Regions from separate parts of the Mesobacillus sp. genome, predicted to be linked through region 1. Evidence: riboswitches for the same ligand, from Rfam matches in the RefSeq annotation. Region 1 holds a riboswitch; each other region holds the start of a gene.
The links. A riboswitch is a leader RNA that binds a small molecule or an ion and turns the genes downstream of it on or off. The one in region 1 is predicted to bind thiamine pyrophosphate.
Positions count from the first base shown of each region.

Region 1 (8,020 bases):
TTATTATTTAAAAATTCCTCGTCTGCCCATCCTTGGTCTACGATATATTTTGTAACTGCCGAAAGCCAGATTAAGTCGGTTCCCGATTTTGGCCTAATAAACAGATCCGCGCGGTCAGCCATTTCATGCTTCCGCAAATCCGCAACTATGACTTTTTGGCCATTCAGCTTTTGGGCCCTTTTTACGCGAGTCGCCAGGACTGGATGGGCCTCTGATGTGTTAGAGCCAATGATAATGACTAAGTCAGACATGGCAATATCCTTAAAGGACCCCGCATCTCCTCCATAACCAACAGTCCTGAATAAGCCCACAGTAGCTGGAGTCTGGCAATATCTTGAGCAGTTGTCGATATTATTTGTCCCAATGACTGCTCTTGCAAGCTTCTGCATTAAATACGATTCTTCATTTGTACACTTAGAGGAAGTGATAAAACCAAGAGAATCTGGTCCATATTCATTCTTGATATCAGTAAATTTGGACGCGATCAGGTTAAGTGCTTCCTCCCACTCTGCTTCTCGGAAGCTGTCGCCTTCACGGATAAGCGGCTTTGTCAGACGTTCTTCACTATTAACAAAATCCCAGCCGAATTTCCCTTTTACACATGTTGAAATTCCATTGGCAGGTGCCTCAATCTGCGGCTCAACCTTAAGTATTTCCCGGCCTTTCGTCCAAACATCGAAGCTGCAGCCTACACCGCAATAAGTACAAACGGTCTTCGTCTTCTTGATTCTGGATTCGCGCATGGCTGCTTCCATATCCGAAATAGCCAGAATAGAACCGTATCCAGTTTCAACACCTTTGGTAATTTCGATCATCGGACGGAGTGTTTCTTTTGCAATTCCAGTCAGGAATCCAGCTTCTCCTTCCATTCCCTTTTCCATCATTGCATTACATGGACAAACAGTTGAACAATGTCCGCATGAAACACAGGAAGATTCATTGATAGGGACATCGTTATCCCAGATTACACGGGGACGGTCACGATCCCAGTCAATTCTAAGAGTTTCGGTAACCTGTACGTCCTGGCATGCTTCCACACATCTTCCGCATAAAATGCACTGGTCAGGATCATACCGGTAGAATGGATTCGAATAATCTTTTTCATATGGCTTATGATCAAACGGGATGCTCTGGTGGTTGATTTTCATTTCTTTGACGGTATTATGTACCTCACAAGTCCCATTGTTGTAATCACAAACCGTACAATATAATTCATGATTAAAAAGAATTTTATCCATGGCGATTGTTTGTGCTTTTTTCACATGTTGAGAGACTGTATCAACAATATCTCCGTTTTTCATTTTTGTTGAACACGATCTGACCATTTCCCCATTTACTTCGACTAAACAAGTGTCACAGGTTTCAATTGGGCCCAGACTCGGATGGTAGCATACACTGGGAACCTCAATCGAGCTGTCAGAAAGGTATTGAAGGATTGTTTGATTTTCATTTGCTGCCACTTCAGCACCGTTGATGGTTACATTAATTTTGCCAGACAAAGCCTCATCTTCCTTTCTTTTTTAAAATAGCCCTATTCCTCACTACCCTATCGAAATAAAAACTTAACCTTTTAAAGCTAATTTTTTAAAAAAATTAGGCTCTGTTAAGTCCGATTGTTGATTTTTAACCCCTGTTGATTGAAGTGGAAGGCGCGCAGACTCCTTCGGGATGAAGCGGGCAGGTGAGACCCCATAGGAGCAAAGCGACGAGGAGGCTCACCGCACGCCCCGAGGAAAGCGAAGCGTCTGGAACGAAAATCAAGAGCCTAGTTTAACAGAGCTTAAAATTAAAAAGCCCCTTCGAAAAATCGAAAGGGCTTTGATCATTTGTTTTGCCTGATAAAAACAATCTGCGACAGACCATTCACTCTTTTAAAAAGCTTCTATGACGTTTTAATATTTCATTTCGACTAACTCTTTGAACCCGTATTCCTTGCACCAAATTCTATGTCCAGAGTACGCAAATCAACAAAATTCACGAAACGCATTTAGATAAAATTACAAAAAACGGCAAGAGTCCTGTGCTGTATCTTCTGATGCAAGGTAATAAAATATTTCGCCATTGGATAATTTATCACTCTTGAAGCCAAACTCTTCGAATTCTTTCCAATCCTCAATGACAAGGATCGCCGAAGAATACAGCAATGCCTGCAGGTGGAAAAGCGAAGTATCTACCGCTGATACATTTCTGCCTGCAGCATCAAGACCTGAGATAACGGCAATCCTCCCCCTAAGACTCAGCCTTTCATACGCATATTCCAAAACATCTGCAAATCGTTTTGATACAGATGCTGCCGTGCCAATTAATTCAGTCCAATTTTCATCAAATACATAAGCCTTCCAGGACTGAGATCCATCACTGTCCGCCGGTAAAAAATCGATCTTTAAATATTGCTCTTCCTCATCAAAGCTGTATATGCACTTGATTCCAGACATGGGAAACCTCCATTATGTATGAGTTTAGTTAAGAAAAGTAGAATTAAGGATTAAAAATGGAAATAAATCAAATACTTTACATAATCATTTTGTTCATAGGAGTTGGTTATTTGCAGAAAAGAAATCTACATATTCTTTTATTTATTATTGTCTTAGCCTTTTTTGCCTGGTCAGCGATAAAGCCTGCCTATTTACCAACGTGGGTGGCAGAGGTTTTACCAGCTATTGTGGCGATCGCAGTAACGGCTTTTCTATACAAAAGATTCCCATTAACCACTCTGTCTTATACCATCATTGCTTTTGTGACAATTCTGATGTTCATTGGCGGGCACTATATCTATGCAAATGTTCCGCTATTCGATTGGCTGAAAGATCATTTTAATTTAAAAAGAAACCATTATGACCGGTTTGGACACTTGATGAAAGGGCTAATCGTCATCATTTTCCGCGAGATCCTGATGAGAAAAACTCCTCTCTCTATAGGAGCACTGGTAAATTGGTTGGCTTTATCAGTAACCCTGTCGATTGCAGCTCTGTATGAAATTATTGAATGGCTATTTGCAACTCTTACAGGAGGAGGTAAAGCGGCTCACGATTTTCTCGGAGCACAGGGGGATTTTTGGGATACTCAATGGGATATGTTCCTTACATTCAGCGGAGCATTGCTTTCCCTGCTTCTTTTCACCAAGATGCATAACAGCCTTCTTGAAAGGGAAATAGGAATAAAACAAAAGGAGGTATACAAATGAAAAAAGATCAGACAACACAAAATCATAATCTGAATGATGAGGAGCAAAAACATAGCATGGTATGCAATGACCAATTATTTTTTCAGGAGTTGAGAATTGCTGCTGAAGAAGCTGAGAAAGACTATGATGATCAAAGGTAATAAAAACTAAAATTGTCGCGAAAGAATGATTTCATTGTGAACGAAAAAAAGGCGGCCATCATGGCTGCCTTTAACATCTCTAATTAATAAACCGGTCTCTCTCTGCAGCTTCTTCCTCTCGCTGTGCCTCTCTTTCCTCATACCAGAATTTGATGTGAGTAAGAATTGAGAACACAAGGAAAAAATTCATCGTCCATACACTGACAAATGGAGCAATTCCCCCAAAGTCTACTGCTTCATATTGTTTTATAACCATTACAATATAAGACTCTATAAACACGAGAACAAAACCAGCAACACCAGCAATAGCCATTCTCATCATAAGTATAACCACCTTAAGTCTAATTATCAGATTATTAAAATAATACGACTTATTATTGCCAAGTGCAACTGTTTTGTTCATAATTTTGCCACATTTAGCTATGACAATTTGTCTTAACATTCGCCGTAAAATTGCTTTATTGCATCAATACTGTTTTATCTGTTCAGCCTTTTTTGTTTCTGCATAATTTCATACGACTTCTGGATAATATCTGTCAAGACATCACCTTTGTAAATCCTGCCGATTTTGGTATTCTCCTGATAATATTCCACAATCTCATCCAACATATCTGAGGTTTCCTTAGCTACTCTTACATTGAGTTGTATTCTTTGGGGTTCATTCATTGCTTATTTCCCTCCAGGTTTCGCGTTTACTCGATATTATTTAACTATCAACCTGCTAGCAGGTGGTATCATGCAGATATTTGTCGCTAACAATTTCTCAATGCCACTTATTTTACCACATACAGACAGGTATTGACACTTCCTTTGGCTTTATGTCTGTTTTGCCTTTTGTCAGTCAGGGTAATTGTAATGAAAACATAGACATGGGGTTTTGACATGGAATTAACTAAATGGTCATACGCAAAGAGATACAATATCAAAGCCCAGTTTAATGATTATCCAAACTCAATCGTCGTATTTAGGAAAATCAAAAACTATTATTTCGTATACACGGTACACTGGTCCTGGCATGATCCTGTTGTCACCAGGGAAGCTCTTGAGGAAATGGAATGGCTGCTTAACCAAGAGCTTGGATCTGCCCACGAATATCGACTGAGGAAGCACCAAAAAAATTCGAATGAAAAATAAATTAATATTTTTATATTTACAACTTCAACCAACTGCTTTAAGATGATTTTGAAACAATAACTGCATATTTTTGGCACTAGGGGAGCTATTCGCTGAGAAGGACTACGTCCTGACCCTTATTACTCGATCTGGATAATACCAGCGTGGGGAAGTGCAGAAGAACCTTTCCGTTACGCTATTCAGAAACGGCTGTATTCTACTGCACCCTTCCCATGGGGTGCAGTTTTTTGTTTTTACATATGGCTATTTATAAGGCAATCGCGTTATTCAACTGTTGTGCCGACAGGAATCTCTGTTGCTTTACAAAGCCAGCTTAAAAATGAAGAGGAGATGAAAAGCAGTGAGTAAAAGATTATGTGGAACAAGCGAAATTTCCGGAGCAAGATTTTCTATCTATCCTATGTCAGACAATTTTGCAGGAATCATTATGTCAACTTTAAATGAGGTGGATACTTCAAAGGTCTGGATAGAGACTGACGATATAAGCACATGTGTCAGGGGCAATTCTGAACACGTATTCGATGTAGTAAAAGCTATCTATCTAAACGCTGCTAAAACAGGGCATCATGTGGTCTTGAATGCAACCTTCTCTAACGGCTGTCCTGGTGATACCACAGGAGATGCCTTTATGACAAATGATCATTTACGTATGAACGAATTGAGCTCGCGTGAAATAAAACAAGAGGTAGCAGTCCAATTCGCCTTATATCCGCTTGGGATACCTACATATATGGATGTCATAATGGGACAGGTCAGAGCCGCACAGCAACAAGGTGTTTTTTCAGGCGGGGTCCACTATGCGTCAAGGATGGACGGAGAGGCAAATAAAGTATTTGAAGCACTCGAGATGGCTTTCGATGGCGCAAGAAAGAGTGATTCTTCACATATCGTCATGACTGTCACAATGTCAGCCAACAGCCCATCAAGAAAGGAGAAGAGATAATGCTTACAAACTGGAAACTTCGTGAGGTGGTAGTATTATCTGTCCTTGCAGTTGTCTTTGGGATTATATATCTCCTATTCCTTCAGCTTGGTAATGTGCTGGTAGGTATGTTCGGATTGATCGGATATGATTTTATTTTCGGGATTTGGTTCATCGTTTCCATCATTGCTTCTTATGTCATAAGAAAACCTGGCGCAGCTCTTCTTTCTGAGACAATTGCCGCGATGATTGAAGTAATGCTTGGCAACGCAGCAGGCCCACGTTTAATCCTTGCAGGAATCATACAGGGATTCGGTGCAGAGGCTGTCTTTGCGGCTGGGAGATGGAAAAACTATTCTGTTTGGGTTCTTATGGCAGCAGGAATGGGATCGTCTGTAACAAGTTTTTTGTGGGGTTATTTTCTGTCCGGTTACACCGCTTTATCTCCTGGATATGTAACAGCCATGTTTTTGGTTAGACTTGCAAGCGGGGCACTCCTGGCCGGTCTTCTGGGGAAATTTATTAGTGACAGCCTGGCAAAGACTGGCGCACTGAACAGCTTCCCAATTGGCAAAGAAACCAGAAAGGCAAAGCAGAATCATGAATTCTCAGCCTAAAGAAAACCTCCTAACTGTATCTGGTCTCTCCTTTGCTTTCGATACCGGAGGCAAAGTGTTAAATGGCATTTCATTCAGCATGCAAAAAGATGAAACTGTACTGGTGCTTGGGCCAAGCGGTTCAGGTAAAAGCACATTAGCTTATTGCCTGAATAATATATACCCATCTTCCGTTGATGGAATTATGGAGGGTACAATCCAGTTTCACGGCAGAAACACATCATCCTTTGGCCCGGGCGAAATAAATCAAAAAGTTGGTCTTGTCCTCCAGGATCCAGATGCACAATTTTGTATGCTGACAGTGGAAGATGAGCTCGCTTTCGTACTAGAGAACATCCAGACACCAAGATCACAGATGACAGAGAAAATCGATTGGGCTTTAAGTTTAGTCGATATGTTATCAATGAAAGAGCGAATGATCCATACTTTGTCCGGCGGGCAAAAGCAAAAGTTAGCAATTGCATGTGCCCTTGTAATGAAACCGGAATTACTGATCCTGGATGAACCAACAGCTAATCTCGATCCTGTATCAAGCATGGAATTGACTGAGACATTGAAGGAACTAAAGCTTAAGAACTCTCTGAGCATTTTAATCATAGAGCATAATCTGGAAAATTGGATTGGAATCATTGACCGCTGCGTGATTTTAAATGCTAGAGGACAATTGATTTTCGATGGGAATCCAAGAGTTTGTTTTACTGATTATGCACATGAGCTGGCAAAGGAAGGCATCTGGCTTCCCAGGACTGTCTGCGCTGCTATTAAGTTGGAGGAATCAGGGTTGATAAGTTCTTCTGCCTATCCACTGTCAGTCGAAGAACTAATTGAACAGATCGACGACACAGAAAAAGCTTTGTCATTATTAAAAAATACAAGAATCAGCTCTTTTCCACTCGAAAAAAAACCTGTTTTCCATGTCGATCGAATAAGTTGTTCTAAAGCTGGTACAACACTCATTAGTAATCTTTCTTTTTCAATCGCATCAGGAGAGTTCATTGCTATTGCAGGTATGAATGGTTCGGGCAAAACCACCTTAACCAAATGCTTGACAGGACTTCAGTCGATTGCCGCAGGCAGTATTTCATTTGAAGGAATCTCCCTCATTAAATGGCGAGAAGAAGAAAAATGGAAGAGAATTGGGTATGTCTTTCAAAACCCTGAACATCAGTTTATTACAGATTCAGTATTTGAAGAAATTAAATTCAGTCTTCATACAGACGGCGATACAGATGGGAAGATAAAAGAAATTGCTGATTCGCTCAATTTATCAGGTCGACTTTCCCAGCACCCTTTTTCCCTGAGCCAGGGGCAAAAAAGAAGGCTAAGTGTAGGAATTATGCTGATTAATGGCCAGCAGGTCTTAATTCTAGATGAACCAACATTTGGACAGGATGCTAATACCTCCAGGCAATTAATCGAGTGGGTCACTGATTCTGTACCAGAAACAGGCTGCGTAATCATGATTACACATGACATGGACATAATCGATCAATATGCTGATAAGGTACTGGTAGTGCACAAAGGGTCAGATTTGTTTTTTGGAACTCCATCTGAATTATGGAGAAATGAAGAAATCCTTTCAACAGCAAAGTTAAAGCTCCCTTTCAGTATGGAATTTGAAAACAAAATGAAGCAGAATCAAGGTGGAAGTTATGCTGTTAAATGATTTGAATCCGAGTATCAAAGCAATCAGCATTGTCATCTGCATCTTTTTGCTGTCAATTTTCTTTGACCCGGTTACACCCTTGGTCAGTTTGGGTATAACGATATTCTTAACCTTTATACTGGGTAAGGTAAGCTTCAAGAAATGGATACTTTTATTTGCTCCATTTCTTTTTATGTCTGCAGTCTATGTGTGGTCATCACTTGTATTTCCAAGAGTGGATCCTGGCGATAAAATAATATGGGAATGGGCTTTCATTTCCATTACAGCGGACGGCCTTGAAAGAAGCATGTCTCTTGGTTTAAGGATGCTTAGCTTTGCATCTTTATCGCTAATGTTTGCTTTGACTACTAATCCTGT
Region 1 covers NZ_JBYNSB010000042.1:24,214-32,233, reverse strand. Annotated here, with positions in the region: gene fdhF (formate dehydrogenase subunit alpha) at 1-1,499, opposite strand, end outside; gene AC3EBE_RS16680 (hypothetical protein) at 1,998-2,435, opposite strand; gene AC3EBE_RS16675 (DUF2238 domain-containing protein) at 2,546-3,184, shown strand; gene AC3EBE_RS16670 (hypothetical protein) at 3,181-3,324, shown strand; gene AC3EBE_RS16665 (hypothetical protein) at 3,404-3,646, opposite strand; gene AC3EBE_RS16660 (hypothetical protein) at 3,802-3,990, opposite strand; gene AC3EBE_RS16655 (hypothetical protein) at 4,207-4,458, shown strand; TPP riboswitch at 4,527-4,625, shown strand; gene AC3EBE_RS16650 (YkoF family thiamine/hydroxymethylpyrimidine-binding protein) at 4,799-5,401, shown strand; gene AC3EBE_RS16645 (ECF transporter S component) at 5,401-5,997, shown strand; gene AC3EBE_RS16640 (ABC transporter ATP-binding protein) at 5,981-7,663, shown strand; gene AC3EBE_RS16635 (energy-coupling factor transporter transmembrane component T family protein) at 7,650-8,020, shown strand, end outside.

Region 2 (8,020 bases), on a different contig from region 1:
TATGCTTTGGCTTCGTATAATTTAACTACTTCTACGATGGTTTCTACTGCTTTGATCATGTTGTTGACTGAGATGTATTCGAAGCGGCCGTGGAAGTTTTCGCCTCCTGTGAAGATGTTCGGTGTCGGCAGTCCCATATAGCTTAGCTGGGATCCGTCGGTGCCGCCGCGGATTGGCTTGACGATCGGCTTGATGCCGAGGTTTTCCATTGCTTCGTATGCGATGTCGACGATTTCCTTCACGGGCTCGATCTTATCCTTCATGTTGTAATATTGGTCTTTGATTTCAAGCTCAACTCGATATTCACCATATTTCAGCCTTAGTTCGTTGGTGATTTGCTGCATGAGATCCTTCCGTGCCTGGAAGCTGTCCCGGTCAAAATCACGAATGATATAACTCAGCGTTGTTTCCTCCACATCGCCATTGATGGAGCTGAGGTGGAAGAAGCCTTCATATCCCGCTGTATGTTCCGGAGCCTCTTCTTCAGGCAGCCTGCTGTTGAATTCCATCGCGATCTTCGCGGAGTTGACCATTTTCCCCTTTGCCGTTCCAGGGTGGACATTTTTTCCCTTGAAGGTCACCTTGGCACCAGCGGCATTGAAGCTTTCATATTCCAGCTCGCCTAGTGGGCCGCCGTCAATCGTATAGGCGAATTTCGCATTGAATGCTTCGACATCGAACCTATGCGGCCCGCGGCCTATTTCTTCATCAGGTGTGAAGGCAACCCTGATTTTCCCGTGCTTGATTTCCGGATGCTTGACCAGATAATCCATCGCCGTCATGATTTCAGCGATTCCAGCCTTGTTATCAGCTCCAAGAAGGGTTGTGCCGTCTGTCGTGATCAAGGTGTGTCCCTCGTATTGCGGCAGCTCAGGGAAATCCGCAGGAGAGAGGATGATGTTCTGTTCCTTGTTCAGCATAATTTGCTGACCATCATAGTTTTCAACTACCTGAGGTTTAACATTTTTTCCTGTAAAATCAGTAGCCGTATCCACGTGGGCAAGGAAGCCGATTGTCGGTACATCCTTATTGGTATTGGCTGGAAGCGTCGCCATTACATAGCCGTTTCCATCGATCGTGACTTCCTGCATCCCGATGCTATTCAATTCTTCGACAAGCATATTCGCAAGTGTAAGCTGTCCCTCGGTTGAAGGGCAGGTTTCACTATTTTCATTCGACTGGGTATCCACTTTTACATAGGTTGTAAATCGTTCAATAATTTCATTCTTCAATTCCCTTCATCTCCCATTCATGAGTATATTTTCATATTATCACACATCTTTATGAAGACAATTTCTGGGGAGGTGAATAATGGGAATTTTTTAATAATAATCGGAAAATGCTTTACATATAAAAATGTTAAGGCTACTATGAAACTAATTAAATATCGTTGTACTACTAGGGGTGCCCTGTGTCGGGCTGAGAGAAAAACGGCAGTTTTTTGACCCTTTGGACCTGATCTGGGTAATACCAGCGTAGGAAAGTAGTAAGAGATGATTTTTTTCCCTTACATTGCTTTTAAAGCCAGGTCCTTTCACGGATCTGGCTTTTTTATTTTTTTGCTCTGAAATAAGGCTGTTGATTTCCGTTCCAGGCGCTTCGCTTTCCGCGGGGCTGGCGCTGAGCCTCCTCGTCGCTTTGCTCCTGCGGGGTCTCACCTGTCCAGCTGCGCCCGCAGGAGTCTACGCGCCTTCCACTACAATCAACAGTATCTTAAAAATCAAATCTATTTTGGTTATATCAGAGCAATATTCCAAGGAGGTTTTCAAAAATGGAACTAAAAGATCAAGTTGTACTGGTGACTGGCGGCAGCCGGGGATTAGGAGCAGAAACAGTGAAGGCTTTTGCGAGGGAAGGCGCAAGGGTTGTCATAAATTATTTCCAAAATGAAATGAAGGCAAAGCAGCTTGAAGAGCAAATTGGCAAAAACGCACTCGCCATCCAGGCTGATGTGAGAAATCCGGAACAAGTGCAAAGCATGTTCAAACAGGCTAAGGAACATTTCGGGACTCCGATTACCACGGTGGTAAATAACGCTTTAGTCAGCTTCAAGTTCGACCCTGTAACGAACAAGGATGCGTTTTCCGTAGGCTGGGAGGATTACAAGGCTCAGCTTGAGGGCGCCATCCGAGGAGCATTGAATACAATCCAGGCTGGACTACCTGATATGAAAGAATCCCGGTTTGGCAGGGTTATCAATATAGGCACAAACCTGTTCCAGAATCCAGTCGTTGCCTATCACGACTATACGACAAGCAAGGCAGCCTTGTTAGGGTTCACTAGGAATATGGCAAATGATCTAGGGAAACACGGCATAACCGTCAATATGGTTTCAGGCGGTTTGCTAAAAACAACAGACGCCAGCGCGGCGACATCTGCTGAGGTATTCCAGCTGATTGAATCCTCGACCCCTCTCAGAAAAGTGACCGATCCGGCAGAAGTCGCAGATGGGATTGTTTTCTTTGCATCTCCATGGGCGAGGGCAGTTACAGGGCAAAACCTTGTGGTGGACGGCGGCCTGGTCATGGATTAGAAGGCGAAAGCCAGCACCTGGAACGAACTCACGAAAGATGAAGGAGGAATTGCTATGCAAAAACAAGAGATTGCCAGCTTGCTAAAAAAGGTCCGTACTGAGAATCCATTGATACATAACATCACGAATGTCGTGGTCACCAATTTTACCGCCAATGGATTGCTTGCGCTCGGTGCCTCGCCGGTTATGGCGTATGCACCTGAAGAAGCTGCCGAAATGGCCGCAATCGCAGGATGCCTTGTATTGAATATCGGAACATTGAATACGCAGGTAGTTGAATCGATGCTAATAGCCGGCAAATCAGCCAATAAGCATGGAGTGCCGGTCATTCTTGATCCAGTCGGGGCAGGGGCGACAGCTTTCAGGACAGAAACGGCAAGGAAACTGATGGCAGAGTTAGAGATTTCGATAATCAGAGGGAATGCGGCGGAAATCGCCAATGTTGCCGGTGAGAATTGGGAGATTCGCGGAGTAGATGCCGGTGAGTCAGCTGGTGATGTAGCCGAGCTCGCTGTTTCAGCTGCCAAAAAATTAAAAACAACCGTTGCTTTAACAGGTAAGGATGACATCATAACCGATGGCGTAACAACAATCATTGGCCACAATGGCCACTCAATCCTGACAAATGTAACAGGAACCGGCTGTCTTCTTTCCTCGGTCGTTGGAGCCTTTTCGGCTGTGGAAAAAAATCAGCTTCAGTCAGCAGCTTCTGCGATCATTACCTATGGAATCTCAGCTGAAAAAGCAGCAAATCAAAGTGCGCACCAAGGGCCGGGAAGCTTCCAGATAGAATTCCTGAACCAGTTAAGCAAAGTGAATGAGGACGATATCATGAGACTTAGTTCTTTTACGAAAAGGGAGATGAATGAATATGTTTAAAGCACTGACAATTGCCGGATCGGACAGCGGCGGAGGAGCAGGAATCCAGGCTGATCTTAAGACATTTCAGGAACTCAGTGTCTATGGCATGTCTGCATTGACGGCTGTCACGGCTCAAAACACGCTTGGCGTCCAGGGGGTTTTTCCGATGGACGCCGGGGCAGTGGCAAAACAGATTCAATCCGTAGGCGAGGATATCGGCTCAGATGCATTGAAAACAGGGATGCTTTTCAATGCAGAAATCATTGAAGCTGTTACTGAAAAAATAAACCATTTTGGCTGGGAAAAAGTTGTTGTCGATCCGGTCATGATTGCCAAGGGTGGAGCATCCTTGCTGCAGCAGGAGGCAGTATCGGCGCTGAAAAAGCATCTGATCCCCGTTTCACTGGTCATTACCCCGAATATTCCAGAGGCTGAAGTCCTTACGGGCATCAAGATTAATAGCCTGGAAGAAAAAAAGGAAGCAGCAAAAATCCTTCAAGCAATGGGAGCCAGCTATGTCCTGATCAAGGGCGGTCATGATGAAGACAGAAATGAGTCTGTTGATGTTCTTTTTGACGGGACAGAGTTTACTTCTTTCTCCAGCCCAAGGGTCAAGACGAAAAACACTCACGGAACAGGCTGTACCTTTTCCGCAGCGATTACCGCTGAGCTTGCAAAGGGAGCCTCGGTATACGACGCAGTATCCGTTGCCAAGGAGTTCATTCAGGCAGCCATTGAATACCCGTTGGCGATTGGAAGCGGGCATGGTCCCACTAATCACTGGGCCTTTAACCAGAAAAAGAAACAGGAAAGCAGGCAGACAATATGACCAGAATCAGCTCAGGAGATATGAAGCGCCTGCTTAAGATCTATTTTATAGCTGGAAGTATAAACTGCCTGAAGGATCCTGTTGAAGTTTTGCAGGAGGCAATCGAGGGCGGCATTACCCTTTTTCAATATCGGGAAAAGGGAGACGGCGCCATGCGTGGCAATGGGAAGCTTGGAATGGCCAGGAAATTGCAGTGGCTATGCAAGGAGAATGGCATCCCGTTCATCGTGAATGATGATATCGAACTGGCATTGGAGCTGGATGCTGACGGGGTCCATATCGGTCAGGAGGATGAGGATGCCGTGGCAGTTCGCAAGATAATCGGTAACAAAATTCTTGGAGTATCCGTCCATAATCGCGGGGAGGCAGAAATCGCCAAGCTTGCTGGTGCGGACTATTTTGGCGTCGGCCCGATTTTTCCGACAGAGACGAAAAAAGATGCGAGGGCAGTCCAGGGAACTGTTTTATTAAAAAAATTGATAGATTTCAATATTCCAATAGTGGGTATCGGCGGGATAAACGCCGGGAACGCAGCCGAGGTAATGCAGGCCGGGGCAGATGGAGTGTCTGTCATCACGGCAATCAGCCATGCTGACAATATAAAGGAAGCAGCAGCTGCCCTGAAAACGGAAATTTTTCAACGTCAATTTTAGGAGGGTGGATATGAGGAATACACAAAAGCTTACCTTAACGGCGATGATGATTGCGATTGGCACTCTGACGAGCCATCTGTTATTTATACCGCTTGGTATCGTAAAGGTTTTTCCTGTCCAGCATTTCATAAATGTATTATCGGCTGTATTGCTGGGCCCTTATTATGCGGTAGCCCAGGCGATTGGTATTTCCCTGCTCCGGAACTTGATGGGAACCGGCTCAGTTTTTGCTTTTCCGGGCAGCATAATCGGTGCCTTTTTAGCTGCATATTTGTTCAAGAAAACAAATAGAATCGGTTTTGCCTTTTCCGGGGAAGTGATTGGCACAGGAATCATTGGGGCGATTGCCTGCTATCCCATCGCAACCTTATTCCTTGGCAAGGAAGCGGCCCTGTTCGGATTGGTTCCAGCTTTCCTGGTCAGCTCATTTGCCGGTGCAGCCATTGGCTTGATTCTATTAAAAATCTTCCTGAAAAATACCGCTGGAAAAATCGAGTTGAACAGGCAGGTCTAATAGTTTGGAAATGATTTCATCCTATTGTCTTTGGCTGGAAATTGAGGAATACGTGCTATATGATAGAAAAAGAAGGCAATAAAGCCGGTATTTTTCAAGATAGATTTATATATTCCAGCTGAAAAGGGTGACTTTTTTGAGTATAGAAAACAAGCTAGGATTGGTAGTGGACGTCGAGACAACGGGATTAGGGCCGGATTCGGATGAAATCATTGAATTGGCATTGAAGCTGTTTTCGTTTAACGAAGAAACTGGCGAGATCCTAGACATCATTGAAGAGGATTCCTATCTGCGCGAGCCGCTTTCCAAATCGGCACAAAGCAATTATGACAGGGCTTATCGGATCCACGGGATTCACTATGACATGGTCCGAGGCAAGACCTTCCATGATGAAAAAATCATGGATTATTTCAACCAGACAGATGCGATTTTTGCCCATAATGCTTCATTCGACCGCAGTTTTTTATTCAGGATGTACCCTGAGGTCAATGAAATGAAGTGGTATTGCACGATGAAGAATGTCCAATGGAAGAACCATGGCTTCCCGAACAGCAAGCTGCTCACATTGCTTCAGGCACATGATATTTCCAGGTACCAGACACACCGGGCCATGGATGACATTACATATTTGACCGAACTCCTTAAGAAGCAAAATCCAAATGGCGATTATTATTTAAAAGAAGTACTGAACTACGGTCCTATGAGAAAATACCAGCCCGCGGTCAAGCAGCGAAGACGCATGTTTTATTAAGGGCTTAATAACAGCTCGCCTTCCCGGCCTTCATCAAGGCTTGGGAAGGTTTTTTAAATTAAGGCTCTGTTAATGCCGAATGTTGATTTTTAAACGCTGTTGATTGTAGTGGAAGGCGCGCAGACTCCTTCGGGATGAAGCGGGCAGATGAGACCCCGCAGGAGCAAAGCGACGAGGAGGCTCATCGCACGCCCCGAGGAAAGCGAAGCGCCTGGAACGAAAATCAACAGCCTAGTTTAACAGAGCTAAAAATAAAAGGAAAATTTTCATATTTTTATTAAGGCATTTTCATGATAAAATGGCAAAAGGAAATTTTATAAGAATAATAATTTTCTAAATAATATGGTTTTGTTGTATATGTTTAGGTGTATCAAGAAGGGGTTGCAATTCTCGGTAACTGGCATTTTCAAGATGTCGGAGAGCGGAGGACCAACTTTATAATTGTTATTGCAATCATAATAATTTTGTAATCCGAAATATTCAACTAAAGGAGAGACAGCATGAAGACTTCACAAAGTAATCAATTACAGCGGGGGTTGGAGGAAAGACATATTACTCTAATGTCTTTAGGTGCGGCGATTGGCGTAGGGCTTTTCCTTGGTTCAGCGTCTGCAATCAAGCTTGCCGGGCCTGGTATTTTGCTGGGCTATGGCTTCAGCGGAATGATTATGTTTTTTATCATGAGAGCGCTCGGGGAAATGGCAATCCAGAAGCCGGTTGCTGGGTCATTCAGTAAATATGCGAGGGACTATCTCGGACCGCTGGCGGGTTATATTACTGGCTGGAATTATTGGTTCCTGTGGATTGTCACCGGAATGGCCGAAATTACAGCGGTGGGCATTTACATGGAGTATTGGTTCCCGGAAATTCCGCGCTGGATTTGGGCGCTTGCTGCTCTGATTTTGATGGCATCGATTAATTTCCTGGCTGTAAAAGCTTACGGCGAGCTGGAATTCTGGTTTGCCTTAATCAAGATTGTTACCATCCTGGCGATGATTGTTTCTGGTGCAGGAATGATCATTTGGGGAATCGGAAATGGCGGAATCGCCACAGGCATCCAGAACCTTTGGGCAAATGGCGGCTTTTTCCCGAATGGCATAAAGGGTGTCCTGCTCTCCCTGCAGATGGTGATGTTCGCTTACCTTGGAATTGAAATGATCGGAGTTACTGCAGGCGAGGTGAAGAATCCGGAAAAATCATTGGCCCGTGCGATTGATTCCGTTTTCTGGCGTATCTTGATTTTCTACGTTGGCGCATTGTTCGTCATCATGTCGATTTATCCCTGGAATGAAATCGGGGAAAAGGGAAGTCCATTTGTTCTGACATTTGAACAATTAGGGATTCCGGCAGCGGCAGGAATCATTAACTTCGTCGTACTGACTGCTGCTCTGTCTTCGTGCAACAGCGGCATTTTCAGTACAGGCCGAATGCTGTTCAATCTCGCTAACCATGGCGAAGCACCGCAGAAGTTCAGCAGGCTGACGAAAAATGGTGTTCCCGGTTTCGCGATTCTCGCTTCAGCAGCGGCACTTCTGGTAGGGGTCGTCTTGAACTATATTGTTCCTGCAAAGGTTTTTGTCTGGGTGACGAGCATTGCAACCTTCGGGGCGATATGGACATGGGCCATCATCCTGCTTTCACAACTCCGCTTCCGGAAGAGCCTGAAGCAAAATGAAGTAAAACAGCTGAAGTACAAGCTTCCGCTGTATCCGTTGACCTCCTACATTTCTCTGGCTTTCCTCGGATTTGTGATCATCCTGATGGGATTCAGTGAGGATACAAGAATAGCCCTTTTCATCGGACCGCTCTGGCTGGGGATTTTAACAGCTGTATACTTCGCCAAAGGGTTCCATAAAAAGGACCGGAAAGACAGAACCGA
Region 2 covers NZ_JBYNSB010000055.1:113,943-121,962, reverse strand. Annotated here, with positions in the region: gene pepT (peptidase T) at 1-1,232, opposite strand, end outside; TPP riboswitch at 1,391-1,499, shown strand; gene AC3EBE_RS20495 (3-oxoacyl-ACP reductase) at 1,772-2,533, shown strand; gene thiM (hydroxyethylthiazole kinase) at 2,588-3,412, shown strand; gene thiD (bifunctional hydroxymethylpyrimidine kinase/phosphomethylpyrimidine kinase) at 3,399-4,223, shown strand; gene thiE (thiamine phosphate synthase) at 4,220-4,876, shown strand; gene thiW (energy coupling factor transporter S component ThiW) at 4,887-5,390, shown strand; gene AC3EBE_RS20470 (exonuclease domain-containing protein) at 5,527-6,141, shown strand; gene AC3EBE_RS20465 (amino acid permease) at 6,642-8,020, shown strand, end outside.
Region 2: it holds a riboswitch for thiamine pyrophosphate, as region 1 does, so the genes downstream of both, AC3EBE_RS20495 (3-oxoacyl-ACP reductase) here and AC3EBE_RS16650 (YkoF family thiamine/hydroxymethylpyrimidine-binding protein) in region 1, are expected to answer to the same signal.

Region 3 (8,020 bases), on a different contig from region 1:
GAGTCACCTCCTGATAAAATGAAAATTAAGCCTGCCGTTAAACAAGCTTTATTAGACTATGAATTTATTATTCCAGTGAATTAGTCAGGCCCGATCCGTGCGGCTTCTGCAGCCAGGGCCCATTTCCTGTCATGCTGCTGCTTTATCCGCGCCGATGGCTGTTAATTCCCTGATACGATAGATTGCCCCATCATACCACCTCAGCTTATTTTAGATTTAAAATTAATTATACCATATACTGCAAGCATGAAGTTGAAAATTAATTTACTTATAATGTATGAAGGAGCAGCATAATGTATGAAGTTTAGTGTTAATTATATTGGAAAATTCTGATTTTAACAAACGAATGACTCTCTTTTAAGGCGCATGGAAAATTTCCCAATGTAAGTATTTACCTTTTAAACCTTAATTTTAACAGTTTGCAATTGTAACTTATTATAATATTCAGTAAAATTGGTGGAGAGGAGGCTGTTTATGACTATGCTATTAACAGGCTTGGAAAATAAATTAAAAGGCTTTGCAAAACCTAATGAGAAAATATGGGTCGAGCCTGCAATGGACTTTATTTGCAAGCGTACCCCTGAGGGTCTTATTAAGTATGTGTCTCCATCCGTAACAGCGATGCTTGGCTATGAACAATCGGAACTGATTGGCCGATTGTATACATTGTTTGTACATACTGACGATTATAAAAGAATATCCGGGATTGCCATGCCTGAAAGTGAAGAGGTCTGCAGCCTGACATACCGCTTAAAACGGAAAGACGGTGTTTTTATCTGGGTTAGCTCCCAGGTATCTGTCATTCGTCATCCAGATACAGACCAGCCATTTGAAATATTTTCTGTAACCAGTGATGTATCTGCCAAGCTTAAAGCAGAGCATTTCATCCTCGAATATGAAAAGCTGAATGTCGTCGGACAGCTGGCGGCCGGGATTGCCCATGAAATTAAAAACCCTCTGACAAGTCTTAAAGGCTTCATCCAGTTGATGAAGGCCGGGCAGGAATTGAATAATTGCTATTTGGCCATCATGGAGGAAGAAATCAAAAGGATGGAGTCGGTTTCGAAGGAATTGATGCTGATGGCCAAGCCTCATAAAACAGATTTTAGTTCGTTTGATGTTAACTCCCTGGCGGATCATGCCATCACTCTTCTCATGGCTGAGGCGGCGAAAAAATGTGTGGAAATCATTAAGCGCTCGACACTCGACGACAGTTTGCTTCTTTGTGATGGAGAAAAAATCAAACAGGTACTGATCAATCTGCTGATGAATGCCATTGATGCAATGGATGTTCCTGGAGAGATTATTCTTGAACTTTCAAATGGAGACGGCTGCATATTGATTTCTGTATCAGATTGTGGGATAGGCATTCCTGATGAATTAATGGATAAAATCGGCAAGCCGTTTTTTACGACAAAAGAGAACGGCAATGGCCTTGGTTTGATGATTTGCTATAAAATTGTTGAAGAACATGGCGGAAGGATTTCAGTTGATTCCAGCAGTAATGGGACCACTTTTACCCTTCGTTTGCCTGTTAGATGATTTCGTGGGATGAAGGAACCTGGTATTGATGCCAATCTCTTGAAAGCAGGCTATAGACAAATAAATCGTGAAATTTTCCGTTTAAAAACTCTCCATCTCGCATAATGCCCTCTTTAGTAAATCCTAATCTTTCCGGAATGGCCTGGCTTTTGAAATTTTCTTTTCCGCAGCGGATCTCCATCCTGTTCAAAGCGAGGTCGTAAAACGCAAGCTTCAACAGGGCTTTTACCGCCCTGGTAACAATTCCTTTGCCCTGAAACGATTCTATAATATAGTATCCTATGCTTGCCTGTGAATTGTGCCAATCCACCCCCTGCAGGCCGATGCTTCCGGCCAGTTTTCCTTTATACCTGATGGCTAATTGAAGACTCTGGTTATTTTCATATTGTTCCTTCCACATATGGATGACATGGTAAAATTGGTCAACGGATTTCATTTTATCCACCCACGGAAGCCATGTTCGCAAAAATCCGCGATTCCTTTCAACGAGCCAAAACAGTTCCAAAGCGTGGCTCCCTTGAAAAGTATGCAATTCAATTTCCTGATCGACCTTTATATACACTTACTATCAACCTCCTCTGGCACTTTTCTCCAATCATGCAGATGGCGTTTAATAATCGGCATAAAGGGAATAAACCATTACATTATTTTTTATCTTTTTTTGGGAGGAATAACATGAAGCTAACTACCAGGATACTCATCGGTCTTGGCCTTGGTGCCATGACTGGCTTGATTCTTAACATATTTTCACCAGATTTGTTTACTGTTTTTGATAAATTCCTGTTTACACCGCTGGGGAAAATCTTTATCAATCTAATCAGTATGCTTGTCGTTCCAATAGTGTTGTTTTCAATCATCCTCGGTTCTGCGGGACTTGGAGATCCGAAGAAGCTTGGAAGAATTGGTTTAAAGACTGTAAGCTTCTTCCTGGGGACTACTGCAATTGCAATTATTATTGGCATTTCATTAAGCTATTTGATTAAGCCAGGTCTAATGGGAGAGTTCGATACAACCGGGGCGGATTTTAAAGCGGAAAAAGCTCCGCCGGTAAGTGAGACATTCCTGAATCTGATCCCGACCAATCCATTTGAAGCAATCACATCCGGCAATATGCTTCAAATCATTGTATTCGCGATTTTTATTGGGATTGCATTAACTGCATTAGGCAATAAAACCAAAGGTATTTTGAATCTCATCGAGCAAGGCAATGAAATTATGATGTATTTAGTAGGTCTCGTGATGAAGTTCGCTCCATATGGAACTTTTGGCTTGATTGCGACAGCGATTGGCAGTCAGGGTTTAGATGCTATAAAAGCTATGAGTGTATACATGCTTGTGGTTGTGCTTGCATTAATTCTTCATGGTTTATTAACCTATGGATCAAGTGTATATTTCCTTGCACGCAAAAATCCTTTATGGTTCTTTAAAGGATTCGCACCAGCAATGGGAGTGGCATTCAGTACATCCAGCAGTAACGCGACACTGCCTGTATCGATGGAAACAGCGCAAAAAAATCTGAAGGTTCCAGAGTCTGTCAGCAGCTTTGTGCAGCCTTTGGGCGCGACAATCAATATGGATGGAACGGCCATCATGCAAGGAGTTGCAACGATTTTTATCGCGCAGGTTTATGGTGCTGACCTGACGATGGCCGAGTTAGCGACAGTTGTCCTGACAGCGGTGCTTGCAAGTATTGGTACGGCAGGGGTGCCAGGTGTCGGTTTGATCATGCTGGCGATGGTCCTCAAATCTGTTGGATTGCCAGTTGAAGGTATAGGATTAATACTGGGTATTGACCGATTGCTCGATATGGCGCGTACAGCAGTGAATATCACGGGTGATGCAGCATGTGCGGTGATTGTTGCAGAATCAGAGAAGAAGCATGAGGCGAAGACAGCAAAAAATAAGGTAAAAACGATGGCCGACAAAAGCACTTTGGAGTATTCCGATAGAGCTTAGTCTCAATAAAAGCCCGTTCCTTCTTTATAAGGGACGGGCTTTTTGATAGTTGTGGGACTTACATTTCATTTCCGTTCAATGGCAAAAGAATGATAAATGATGTTTTGTCAGGTTCGGATGAACAGGCGAGTATTCCCTTATGTTTTTCAATGATTTCCCGGCAGACGAAAAGACCCAGCCCTGTTCCAAGTGTTTTGGTCGTGACAAATGGTTCAAAGATTGTCTTCAGTAAATTGTCTGGTATCACCGGGCCATTATTTGAGATTTCTAATTTGATATGAGTATCATTGACGAAGAATCCCTTGATTTCAATTCTCGGGTCGTCCCGATATTGGCTCAGGACATCAATTGCGTTGAAGATGATGTTGATGAGCACCTGCCTGATTTCATCAGCATACCCGTACAATTCCATCTTTTCGGCGACTTCCTTGTTAATCTTCACATTGGTATCAAGTATACTTGGATAAAGGAAATTTAATACCTCATCAATCATTTTATTTACTGAGAAAAAAGTTTTCTCTTTCCCAATCAGCTCCTTTTTGGAAAGAAGCAAAAATTGCGAAATCCGGAAATTCAGCTGTTCCAATTCGCTCGAGATGATATCGAGATACTTCATCTCAGGATGATCGGATTTTAACAGCTGGATAAACCCCTGAATGGAGGTCAGCGGGTTGCGGAATTCATGGATGAAGCTTGAAGTCATCTGCCCGAGCAAAGTCAGCCGGTCTTTATGGGTAGAATCGATGAACTCATTCTTTTCCTCGATGATCTTATTCTTCTGTTCATTGTAATAAGAAACGGCGTAGTACAGGAATGTATCAAAGCAGTAATTGATTCTGTTAATCGTGTCCTGAAGCTCTTCCCATCCCAGTTTCATTTTATGGAGATGTTTATAAATAACAGACCGCCCAGAGTTTACGTTATAAACAAAGTCCCCGATGTTAATGTCAGCACGGACCCTTTCTTCTCCGACGGCAAAAGCGATTTTTTGTAAATGAACCTCAAGCTCTTCATTCGATTTCGAAAAGATGGCCATGATGATTCCATACATTTCTTCCGCGTTTTTTGTAATTCTTAATTTATATGGATCGTCCTCAGATACGATGATCATTTCATTCCACTCGGCAATCAGATGTTCTTTTTCACTAGACAGGAAGCTTAGCAGTCGGTTCTGTGTAATTGGCAGCATTTAATTGAGTCCTCCAGTTTAACAATTCCGTTTTTAAAAACATTCGGTGGAAAAATGAAAATCCCTTTGTCGAATATTTAGAACATACGCAGAAAGGCGTCGAATTAGCAAAAAGGTGACTAAAGACCGATTTTTTTATCAGTATTTGTTAAATTGGTTGTCGACATTTTAATATAAATTATGAGTTGCATAAAAAGATGAAATTGTTTTCCTTGTCTTCGTAGATAAAAAGTAGTATATTCATAGTTGACAAATTAAATAGAACCACAAGGGGAGCTGCGTAAAGCAGCTGAGAGTGAGCGGCCGAGTTCTTACCCTTTGAACCTGTTAGTTAATGCTAGCGTAGGAATGTGGATGCGATAGGAAAGCAATCTTGGGAATCCTATATCGATCCCTCGATTGCTTTTTTTGTTTCTGAAGCAGAAAAGGCGTGTTGAAGCGGACCTCATTCTGAAAAGAAGGGGGAAGAAACATGAAACAAAAGCAAACTTTATTTTTAGTGGAAGTGGCAGTATTTTCGGCCCTGGCGTATTTATTGGATCTTTTTTCAGGGTTCCTATTTTCAAGGATCTGGCCGCAGGGCGGATCAGTTTCCATCGCGATGGTGCCTGTATTCCTGATGGCATTCCGCTGGGGATTAAAAGGCGGTATCCTTACCGGATTCATATTTGGACTTTTGCAATTCATTCTTGGGATGTCTCAGATTTATCATCCGGTACAAGGCATTTTGGATTATCTCGTTGCCTTTGCTGTTTTGGGATTGGCAGGTGTATTCGCCAGCCAGGTGAAAGCCTCCCTTCAGGAAGGACGGGGCAAGAAGTGGATAGGCCTGATTGTAGCTGGCACGTTTATCGGGAGCGCACTTCGATTCATCGCCCATTTTCTTTCAGGGTGGATTTTCTTTGGCAGCTATGCACCAAAAGGGCAGCCAGCATGGGTGTATTCAGCTGTTTATAATGGCACTTATATGCTTCCAAGCATGATTCTCAGTGCGATCATTGTCATCCTTATTATCAGTTCAGCACCTAATAGGATGCTCAAATAGTCAATCTTAAGAGGAGCCAGGTGCTCTTCTTTTTTTATGGTTTAATATACCGTTGCAGGTATATACTTAAAAAGTAAGATTTGTCAATTATATGGCTAAAAGCAGGTTATGAAGTTCCGAACCTTAAATCTGTGATTAATGTCACAGTGGAGGTGAGAGAAAAATGATTAAATAAAGATAATCATTCTCAATTAGCAAAATGTTTAGAAATGAAGAGAAACTGCTTTAACAATTTAATTTTAATTATAGCTCAGTGCCCTATCTTCCGAGGCACTGTAAATGTGAATAAGTAAATAACCAAAACATTTTCGGAAAAAGGTGATGGCTATGCTGGGGAATCTAAAGACTGGGGAAAAAGGCCGGATCTTGAATATTGCTGGTGCTGACAAGTTTGTTAAAAGAAGACTGCTAGACTTAGGTATTGCTGAAGGAGCAGAGGTATGTGTCAAGTGCATCCTGCCATTTGGCGGCCCGGTAATGGTCGAATCTTGCGGCCAATGCATCGGTATCCGCAGGAAAGAAGCGCTTAGAATCGAAGTGGAAAGAGTATGAATAACATTGCGCTTATAGGTAATCCAAATACAGGCAAAACCTCCCTGTTTAATAATTTGACAGGTTCATATGAATACGTAGGCAACTGGAGCGGCGTAACGGTTGAGAAGAAAGTGGGGGTCCTGAAGAACGGAAGGGACAAGCTCATTGATCTGCCAGGAGTGTATACACTTAACCCATTATCCAAGGATGAAGGAGTCGTTACCAATTTCTTTCTCCGCGAGCCATTCCAAAAGCTGCTTAACATCCTGGATGCATCGCAATTAAGAAGGAATCTTCATTTAACCTTGCAGGTAATGGAATATGATGCGCCTGTCATCATTGGCTTGAATATGCTTGATGTCGCCAAAAGCCGAGGAATTGAAATTAATATTGAAGAACTCTCGAGTCAATTGGGTGTCACGGTCGCCCCAGTAGTCGCAAGGTCCGGAAAGGGCTGTGATGAGCTTGCCGAGCTTGTTACAGGGGAAGCCGTAAAAACAGGAAAAACGAATCTGGTCTTTTACGGAAAAGCCATCGAGGATGGAATCCTTAAGCTTGCAGCTATGCTCCAGGGCAGAACGGGCATTTCTTCCCGCTGGCTTGGCCTGCAGCTATTCGAAGGAAATCCTTATGTAAAGCATTTTCTTGAACAAGAACTATCCATTCAGGGAATAGATTCACTCATGGAGTCCGTGGCTGTTTCTCATTCCAATCATACTGGTGATAAACATTCCCTGGACCAGGTCATCTATCAGAAGCGCAGTGAAGCAATCGAGAGGATTCTCTCTGCCTCTGCCACAAGGTCAGCTGCCAAAAGCATACCTTTAACCGAACGGATCGACATGATTGTCACAAACAAATTTTTAGGGATTCCGATTTTCTTGATGTTGATGTATTTAATGTTCATGCTGACGTTTGACTGGCTTGGGTTCCCGCTGTCTGATGCACTTGACTCGATTTTATCCGGTCCCGTCACTAATGGAATTGCGGCTGTGCTTTCTGCGGCAGGAACCTCAAAGTTCATTGAGGATCTGATTCTTGAAGGAATCGTTGCGGGAGTAGGAGGAGTCCTTGTTTTTGTCCCGCAGATTTTCATTTTGTTTTTCTTTATTTCGCTGCTTGAGGATTCTGGCTATATGGCCCGTGTTGCACTCGTAATGGACCGGTTGATGGAATCCGTCGGGCTGAATGGCAAGGCCTTCATTCCAATGATGATCGGATTTGGCTGCAATGTCCCGGGGATCATGGCTGCCCGCACCATTGAAACACCAAAGGAAAGATTGATGACAATCCTGCTGACTCCGCTGATGTCATGTTCAGCGCGTCTTCCCGTCTATGCCTTATTCGTTGGCGCATTCTTCCTTGAGCATAAGGCACTTGTTGTTTTAAGTCTGTATGTTTTAGGAGTGCTTGTTGCGTTACTGCTGGCAAAGGTTTTTTCAAAGACGCTATTGAAGGGGGAAACCTCCCTGTTTGTAATTGAGCTTCCTCCTTACAGGCTGCCGCAGGCAAAAGCACTCTGGAGGAGCACTTGGGATAAGGGAAAGGGCTTCATTAAAAAAGCAGGAACCTTCATCTTTGCAGGATCGGTGCTGATCTGGCTGCTTGCTTATGCCGGTCCGGGTGGTGTGAATGTCAGCATGGATAACAGCTATCTGGCTGCCCTTGGCGGAATAGTTGCACCTTTATTTGCGCCAATTGGCTTTGGGACATGGCAAGCCAGCGCTTCCCTTTTTACAGGCTTCCTGGCAAAG
Region 3 covers NZ_JBYNSB010000003.1:1,183-9,202, reverse strand. Annotated here, with positions in the region: gene AC3EBE_RS01440 (ATP-binding protein) at 475-1,542, shown strand; gene AC3EBE_RS01435 (GNAT family N-acetyltransferase) at 1,535-2,104, opposite strand; gene AC3EBE_RS01430 (dicarboxylate/amino acid:cation symporter) at 2,218-3,498, shown strand; gene AC3EBE_RS01425 (histidine kinase N-terminal domain-containing protein) at 3,557-4,687, opposite strand; TPP riboswitch at 4,947-5,053, shown strand; gene thiT (energy-coupled thiamine transporter ThiT) at 5,160-5,732, shown strand; gene AC3EBE_RS01415 (FeoA family protein) at 6,060-6,284, shown strand; gene feoB (ferrous iron transport protein B) at 6,281-8,020, shown strand, end outside.
Region 3: it holds a riboswitch for thiamine pyrophosphate, as region 1 does, so the genes downstream of both, thiT (energy-coupled thiamine transporter ThiT) here and AC3EBE_RS16650 (YkoF family thiamine/hydroxymethylpyrimidine-binding protein) in region 1, are expected to answer to the same signal.

Region 4 (8,020 bases), on a different contig from region 1:
CAATTAAATTAAGGGGGAACGGACAGACAAAAAGACTGCAGGTAAACTCGGATTTATTTGAGTTTATCTGCAGTCTTTGCTGAACTAATATGTTTCTTTAGGAGTGAACTGTCCAACGCCTTTTAATTCATAGTCGAAAAATTGAAGGATCAGTTCATTTTCCGTTTCGATGCTGTAGTATTTATCAATCTCGGCTTTTCCCCCTTGCAGGATATTCGCAAGGATTGGAGAGAAAAGCGGCAGGTCGGTCAGGCCCAAATGCTTGGCGCCTTTAAAATGAACAGTGATAGCGTCTTTGAATTGTTCATTATCGAGTTTGTTCGCGACATAAGTGGAGTTGCTGTCGAGCTGATCCCAAACATCGTCAGAGTAAATATTGAGCAGCGGGGTCGGGAATGCCTCGCTTTTTGCCACGAAATCGTCCATTTCTTTCTTATAAATAAGATCACTAAAGAACGGAGCATCAATATTTACAACCGCAGAGATATCGTCACGCTCCCTGCCCAGCCAGACACTTGCAGCGCCGCCCATTGAGTGGCCGAATACGCCTATTTTGTCGGTATCGATATGCTGGTAAACGTTGTCAGTGTCACTTTTCGTTTTTGCAAGGATCGTATCAATGACAAAATTCATATCATCTGTCCGCAGCTTCATCCATTTTTGGATAAGTCCATACTCCTGTTCCCTCGTGTAAATGCCATCTTTATTGGCATTGCTGACTTCAAGATTATAATCTGAATTGATCATAGCTTTCTTTCCGTCCACTGAAGAGGTATAAAAGGAATGATAGGGATGATCGATTGATGCGACGATATAACCGTGGCTGGCCAGCTCGTTATAGGTAGAGGCATTGCTTGTTTTTATGCCTGAAGCTCCATGTGAGAACACCAATAGCGGATATGATCCATCCCCTTTTTCAGGATACCAGAATTCCACATTTACGAATCTGTTTTCGCCCGTGTCAGTGAATTCCTCGACACGATTTTTGTCAACGTACGTGTAGGTAGCGGTTGTGACTGAGTAATCGCCCGTCACTTTCGGTGATTCATACTGTGGAAAAATAAGTGCTGGTGCAGCTGTGAATACCAGGGCGAAAAGTATGAAAATCGATTTCCACAAAACAGAAGATGTTTTGTACTGTGGAGTTTTTTTACGGATGAGAGAAATCGTGCTCTTTAAAGCCAGGATAAAAAGAAGAGCGGCAAGCATAACCCAGCGGAAACTCCACTCAATCACCGGTGAAAAGATTAGAATGAAAAAGGCAAAAAAGATGACAATCCGTGACCAATTTTTCATTTTATAATGGTTTTTCTTTGTGATTAAACTGTAGGCTGCAAAAGAAATTTCAACAATCAACACAAACAATAAGATTAAAGTTCCCATAGCAGTTGCTCCTTTTCAATTTTCTATGAGCTCATCATATTAAACTGCTATAAGGAAGTATATAGAAATTAAGTAAGTTGCATCCACAGGCAAGTAAGTTGCAAAAAAAGCGGTAAGCACTCTGGCTTACCGCAAAATTATCTGTTCCAGGAGAGCTGCTCCAGAAAGTTTATTTAGATTGATTTGAGCTGTCTTTCCTTAATGCCATCAGCTTTTCATTGATTTTTTGGGCTTCTTTTTTATCATTGCGCCATGACAGCAGACGGACAAGGAAGTAAATTATAGCAATTTGCAAAGCGAGAATGATGATATCTGTGGCATTGCTCACAATCTCCAAAACGCTCGCCAGGAAGATCAATAAGACCTCGAGGGCGAAAAAATGAATGATGATCCTTAGTCGCATTTTTTTCTCGCTTAGATCATTGGGAGAATACAAAATCAATCCCGTCAATGCACTTATGAACGAAAAGGCCATAAGGATATAAATCGATTGCAGATCAAATGCCATATCGGGAATATAGATTTGCCGTAAGCTCGTTATGATAATGATGATTAAGGCAAAAATGATCAAGAAATCCTTCATGATTTTTTGCGCAAATTCAGTTAGCTTCATATATAGGCCTCCAGTTACAATCCGAGCATATTTTTCAGGACAGGCACATACTGCCTTGATATGATGGCACGTTCCCCGTTATCAAGCACCGCTTCGAATCTGCCGCTGATGGAAGGGGAAATAGAGGATATCTTCGCTATGTTCAAAATCGTTGATTTGGATGCCCGGAAGCAATTTTTCCCTTTGGTTAAATCCTCTAGCTCATAAAGCTTTTGTTTTACCTCAAACACACTGTCCTTGCAGTACCCGAAAACCTTCCCATCCACCGCCTCGAAATAATAGACGTCAGCAAGCCTAATCCGGTGCACTTCCTCATCCTGATACCCAATAATCAAATGTTGATCAGTCCTCAGCTTATTAATGATCTCATTAACCTCATCATCCACCTCATGACACCGGATCAGAATCTCCTCAGCCAAATCCTTATTAATCTCCTCAATCGAAATCTTCATCTCATCACCCACTGAAGCAAGGGGACGTACCCTGTGCTTCCAATCTCAACTTATCAATGCAAGGGGACGTACCCTGTGCCCAAGATTAAGTATATCTAAATACTTTAATTCGCCGACCTGTACAATAAAACCTCTTTCTTCTAAGGTAGAGATAAACGATGCGGAAGCAAGGGGACGTATCTTCTGCTTCCAGTGAAATTAAAGAATTTTTAAAGCAGGAGATTGTTGAATTCTAATTAGCAACCAGACAACTCACTTTTTTAAAATAATATTGTTTAAAACCCTGAGACACTGGTTAAAATTGGTGAAGGGAATGAAGTGCTGATACATTTCTTATGCCTCAGTCAACTTAATTGGACTAATGGAAGCAACGGGTACGTCCCCCTGCTTCTGTCCTGGTAACGCTTCTTACTTTTTTTATTTACAAAAATAGTCTATAATTATCAGATAATAGTAGATATTTTAATATATCAATCATTATAATAGATATTGAATGGTTTTTTATTTGTGACGGAAATGTTTTTGTGCCTAAGTAAGCGCCCCTTGCTTTCAAACATCTGAGCGGGAGTGCCTACTCCTTTTTTCAAATATAGGGGATAAGGAAGGTTTATAATGAACAGCATACAGAAAAAAACAGACGTTATCTTAATTGGTGCTGGAGTCATGAGCGCGACTTTGGGATCTTTACTTAAAGAATTAGCACCTGATTGGGAAATCAGAGTATTCGAGAAGCTTGCAAGCGCAGGCGAAGAGAGCTCCAACGAATGGAATAATGCCGGAACGGGACATGCGGCATTGTGCGAGCTTAACTATACACCTGAAAAAGCTGACGGCTCTATCGATATCAGCAAAGCCATAAAAGTAAATGAACAGTTTCAGCTTTCAAGACAGTTTTGGTCTTTTCTTGTAAATAAAAATCTGATTGAAAATCCTCATGAATTCATCAGGCCACTTCCACATATGAGCCTGGTTGAAGGGGAAAAGAATGTTACGTTTTTGAAAAATCGTTTTAAAGCGCTTTCAACTGTACCTCTGTTTAAGGGGATGGAATACACCGAGGATCCTGAGAAATTGAAGGAATGGATTCCGCTGATCATGGAAGGCCGTACCTCGAATGACCCGATTGCGGCTACCAAAATCGATTCTGGAACGGACGTAAACTTTGGTGCGTTAACACGCATGTTATTTGACCATTTGAAGCGTAAAGATGTTGAGATAAACTATAACCATAGTGTTAAGGATATTAAACGTACAAGCGATGGCCTGTGGGAATTAAAGGTCCATAATCAAAATACCGGCAATACTGAGTATCACAGTGCAAAATTTGTCTTTATCGGCGGCGGCGGCGGAAGCCTGCATCTGCTGCAAAAAACCGGTATTCCTGAGTCCAAGCATATCGGCGGATTCCCGGTAAGCGGACTATTCATGGTCTGCAAAAACCCTGAGGTGGTGGAACAGCACCATGCTAAGGTCTACGGAAAGGCAAAGGTAGGGGCTCCTCCGATGTCTGTTCCGCATCTTGATACACGATTCATTGATAATAAAAAAGCACTGTTGTTTGGGCCGTTCGCCGGCTTCACACCTAAGTTCTTAAAAACTGGTTCGAACTTGGATTTAATCAGTTCTGTGAAACCAAACAATGTCATTACAATGCTTGCTGCAGGTGTAAAAGAAATGGCATTGACGAAATACTTGATCGAGCAGCTTATGCTTTCGCATGAAAAACGCATGGAAGAATTGCGTGAGTTCATCCCGAGTGCAAAAAGCGAGGATTGGGAAATCGTCGTAGCAGGCCAGCGTGTTCAGGTAATCAAAGACACAGAAGCAGGCAAAGGAACGCTTCAATTCGGTACTGAAGTCGTCAGTGCCGCAGACGGCTCGGTAGCAGCATTACTTGGTGCGTCACCAGGTGCATCAACAGCCGTCCATGTCATGCTTGAAGTGCTGGAGAAGTGCTTCCCAGAAGAAATGTTCAAGTGGAAAGCGAAAATAGAAGAAATGGTTCCTTCTTATGGCGTTTCATTAGTGGACAACCCTGAGCTTTTCCATGAAATTCATGAATCGACTGCAAAGACGCTTGGGTTGAATGAAAAAGTCGTGGTTCATAATTAATATAAAGGATGGCCGCCAATCTTTGATGGGTGGCCATTTTTTGGAGCATTTATTTGTTTGACTTTTATGAAAACGAATTGTAGAGTAAAGTTGAATCGAATAGGAAGACCACTAGGGGAGCCATTACATGGCTGAGACGGGAAGAATCCTGGACCCTTTGAACCTGATCTAGTTCATACTAGCGTAGGAAAGTGGAGTCTGTGCCGGGTAAAAATAATTATTCTGCCGCTCCATTTTTGGAGCGGTTTTTTCGTTGAATCGCTCCATTTAACGTCTTCCCAAAATAACTGATAAAAGGGGAAATGTCCATGAGTTTTTCAGCAGATTTGAGAAGAGAAGCAGAGCCTATTTTTAAGGCGATATTTGAGCATCCATTTGTAAAAGGAATAGCCAATGATGAGCTGTTGCCGGAGCAATTAGTCCACTATATCAAGCAGGATTTTGAATATTTAAGCTCCTTTATTCGAATCTATGGAATTGCCATCTCCAAATGCGAGACTCGCGAAGATATGGAAATGTTCAATAAGCAAATTTCATTCATTTTACACAGCGAAGTACATCCTCATAATAACTTTTGTGAAATTGCTGGGGTTTCATACGATGAGCTGCAAGGTTTTGCATTAGCCCCGGCTGCCCATCAGTACATCCGCCATATGCTCAGCGTTGCCCATGAAGGAACACTGGGTGAAATTTTGGCTGTATTATTGCCTTGCCCCTGGACCTATTGGGAGATAGGGAAAAACCTATTGAATGAAATAAAGCCAGACAGCACCCATCCTTTTTATGAATGGATCAGCTTTTACGGCAGCCGGACAGATAGCATCACTGAAAAATTCTGTGCAAGGCTCGATGAACTTGCTGAGGAAGCCTCTGAAAGAGAAAAGGAAAGAATGAGAGAACACTTTTTGCTGAGCTGTCAGCTTGAATATATGTTTTGGGATATGGCCTATAAGCTGGAAGAGTGGCCTGTACAAATGGAATTAGTGAAAAAGTGACAAGGACAAACGTAAACATTAAGCTTCACTGAATGATTGATATCCGAAAGGCGGTCTCATTCGGACAGGAATAGAGGGAGCAGGACCAAAACTGTCCGAAAGGCGACCTTATTCGGACAGAAATAGAAGGACCAGCCCAAAAACTGTCCGAAAGGCGACCTCATTCGGACAGAAATGGAAGGAGCAGGACCAAAACTGTCCGAAAGGCGACCTTATTCGGACAGAAATGGAAGGAGCAGGACCAAAACTGTCCGAAAGGCGACCTTATTCGGACAGAAAGGGAAGGAGCAGCCCCAAAACTGTCCGAAAGGCGACCTCATTCGGACAGAAATGGAAGGAGCAGGACCAAAACTGTCCGAAAGGCGACCTCATTCGGACAGAAATGGAAGGACCAGCCCCAAAACTGTCCGAAAGGCGACGTCATTCGGACAGGAATAGAAGGAGCAGCCCCAAAACTGTCCGAAAGGCGACCTCATTCGGACAGAAATGGAAGGACCAGCCCCAAAACTGTCCGAAAGGCGACCTTATTCGGACAGAAATAGAAGGAGCAGCCCAAAAAACTGTCCGAAAGGCGACCTCATTCGGACAGGAATAGAAGGACCAGCCCCAAAACTGTCCGAAAGGCGACCTCATTGGGAAAGGAGAACGAGAAATAACAATCAGAACTAAAATAGATCTACTCTACTTATAGTGTGTATCCCGTGTAGTGCCAACTGTGATATAGTTTTTCTTTAAAATCCTGTTAATAGTCTTTTTATTCAATTCTACTTTGCACCATTCATAAATACTCTGAGTAGTGATTATCCTTTCAGGAAAAAGTCGTTTGAACTCCTCTACATTCCTTAAAATAGCAGGTTCAATCCTTTCATGGTATCCGCACCTGTTGCAAACGATATCATGATTCACAATAAAAGTGGCAAAAGACTTGCATGATTTACAATAAATACCCTTCTCCAGCTGTTCATAATTATATTTAGGTAATTTTACATAGGGGTTCTTAGAAATATGCAGAGAGATTAACTTCTTAGCGAGTTTCATGTGGTTGTCATTTAACTTGGATGGAGTGTTATTTAAACCTCTCAAAAACGCAGGTACCTGAGTTGGTAAAACGATAGGTTGATTCATAGGGGCTTGATATAAAGTGAATTCAGGATTAATAAAAATAATGGAGGCTTCAAATAAAAAATTCATTTTGAGGTTTTGCAGGAGTAGGCGAAAGAGGCCTGCACTTCTAGATAACTGAATAAGCGGATTTTTATACTCTCGGCCAGTAGTGACATTATAAAGTTTATCAGATTCTAAATAGCAGTTACCTTCATAATTTTTGATATCTATTAACTGGATGATTCCTTGTGAAATAATCAGTGTGTCAATTTGGAAATAGGAATTGTTTATTTCCAGAAGCAAATCATTGATGATATATCTGTCTTCCTCAATATTTATTGCCAGCTGATCAAATTTAACCTCACCTTCGAACCCTTTTTCGAGGTTTGATAAATGGTGCTTGTTCTTGTCATCTAAATTCATCCTAGAGTCTAAGTATCGCAGGATGACTAGCTCGTCTGATTCATATCGTTCTTTAAGTAACATACTCCACATCCTTTCTATAATCATATTCTAAGTGATTTGCCAAAAGTATTTTGTGAATGTTTTGTTAATTTTTTCAATAATAAAAGTCGCCCGATACCAATTAAGGTAACGAAGCGACTTTTTTTACATTAGTTTCGAATCAAGTAATCAAATGCACCCAATGCTGCAGTGGCACCTGATCCCATTGAAATGATGATTTGCTTGTAAGGGCTGTTTGTACAGTCACCTGCAGCGAATACTCCAGGCAGGTCTGTAGCTCCGTGATTGTTCACGACAATCTCGCCGAAGCGAGTGCGCTCTAATGTATCGCCTAACCAGTCTGTGTTTGGCACGAGACCGATCTGGACGAATACACCCTGCAATTCAACGTGATGTTCTTCACCTGTAGCACGATCAACATAAGTAATTCCGTTTACTTTATCAGTACCGGTAATTTCTTTTGTTTGAGCGTTCATCACAACAGTGACATTAGGCAGGCTGAAGAGACGGTCTTGTAGCACCTTATCAGCTTTCAGCTCAGGGTTGAATTCAATCACAGTAACGTGCTTTGTAATTCCTGCAAGGTCAATTGCAGCTTCGACACCTGAGTTTCCGCCGCCGATGACAGCAACGTCTTTTCCTTCAAATAATGGGCCATCACAGTGAGGGCAATAAGCTACACCTTTGTTTTTGAACTCGGCTTCGCCAGGGACGCCGACATTCCGCCAGCGGGCACCTGTTGAAATGATGACAGTTTTGCTCTTAAGTACTGCACCATTTTCAAGCTCGACCTCAACCAGGTCCTTCTTTTCCAGACGTTTTGCACGCTGAAGGTTCATGATATCAATTCCATAATCCTTTACATGCTCTTCAAGGCTTGCGACAAGCTTTGGACC
Region 4 covers NZ_JBYNSB010000017.1:21,068-29,087, reverse strand. Annotated here, with positions in the region: gene AC3EBE_RS05820 (serine hydrolase domain-containing protein) at 1-7, shown strand, start outside; gene AC3EBE_RS05815 (alpha/beta hydrolase family protein) at 85-1,383, opposite strand; gene AC3EBE_RS05810 (DUF3021 family protein) at 1,553-1,996, opposite strand; gene AC3EBE_RS05805 (LytTR family DNA-binding domain-containing protein) at 2,011-2,448, opposite strand; gene AC3EBE_RS05800 (malate:quinone oxidoreductase) at 3,061-4,560, shown strand; TPP riboswitch at 4,664-4,767, shown strand; gene tenA (thiaminase II) at 4,869-5,555, shown strand; gene AC3EBE_RS05790 (nuclease-related domain-containing protein) at 6,237-7,145, opposite strand; gene ahpF (alkyl hydroperoxide reductase subunit F) at 7,274-8,020, opposite strand, start outside.
Region 4: it holds a riboswitch for thiamine pyrophosphate, as region 1 does, so the genes downstream of both, tenA (thiaminase II) here and AC3EBE_RS16650 (YkoF family thiamine/hydroxymethylpyrimidine-binding protein) in region 1, are expected to answer to the same signal.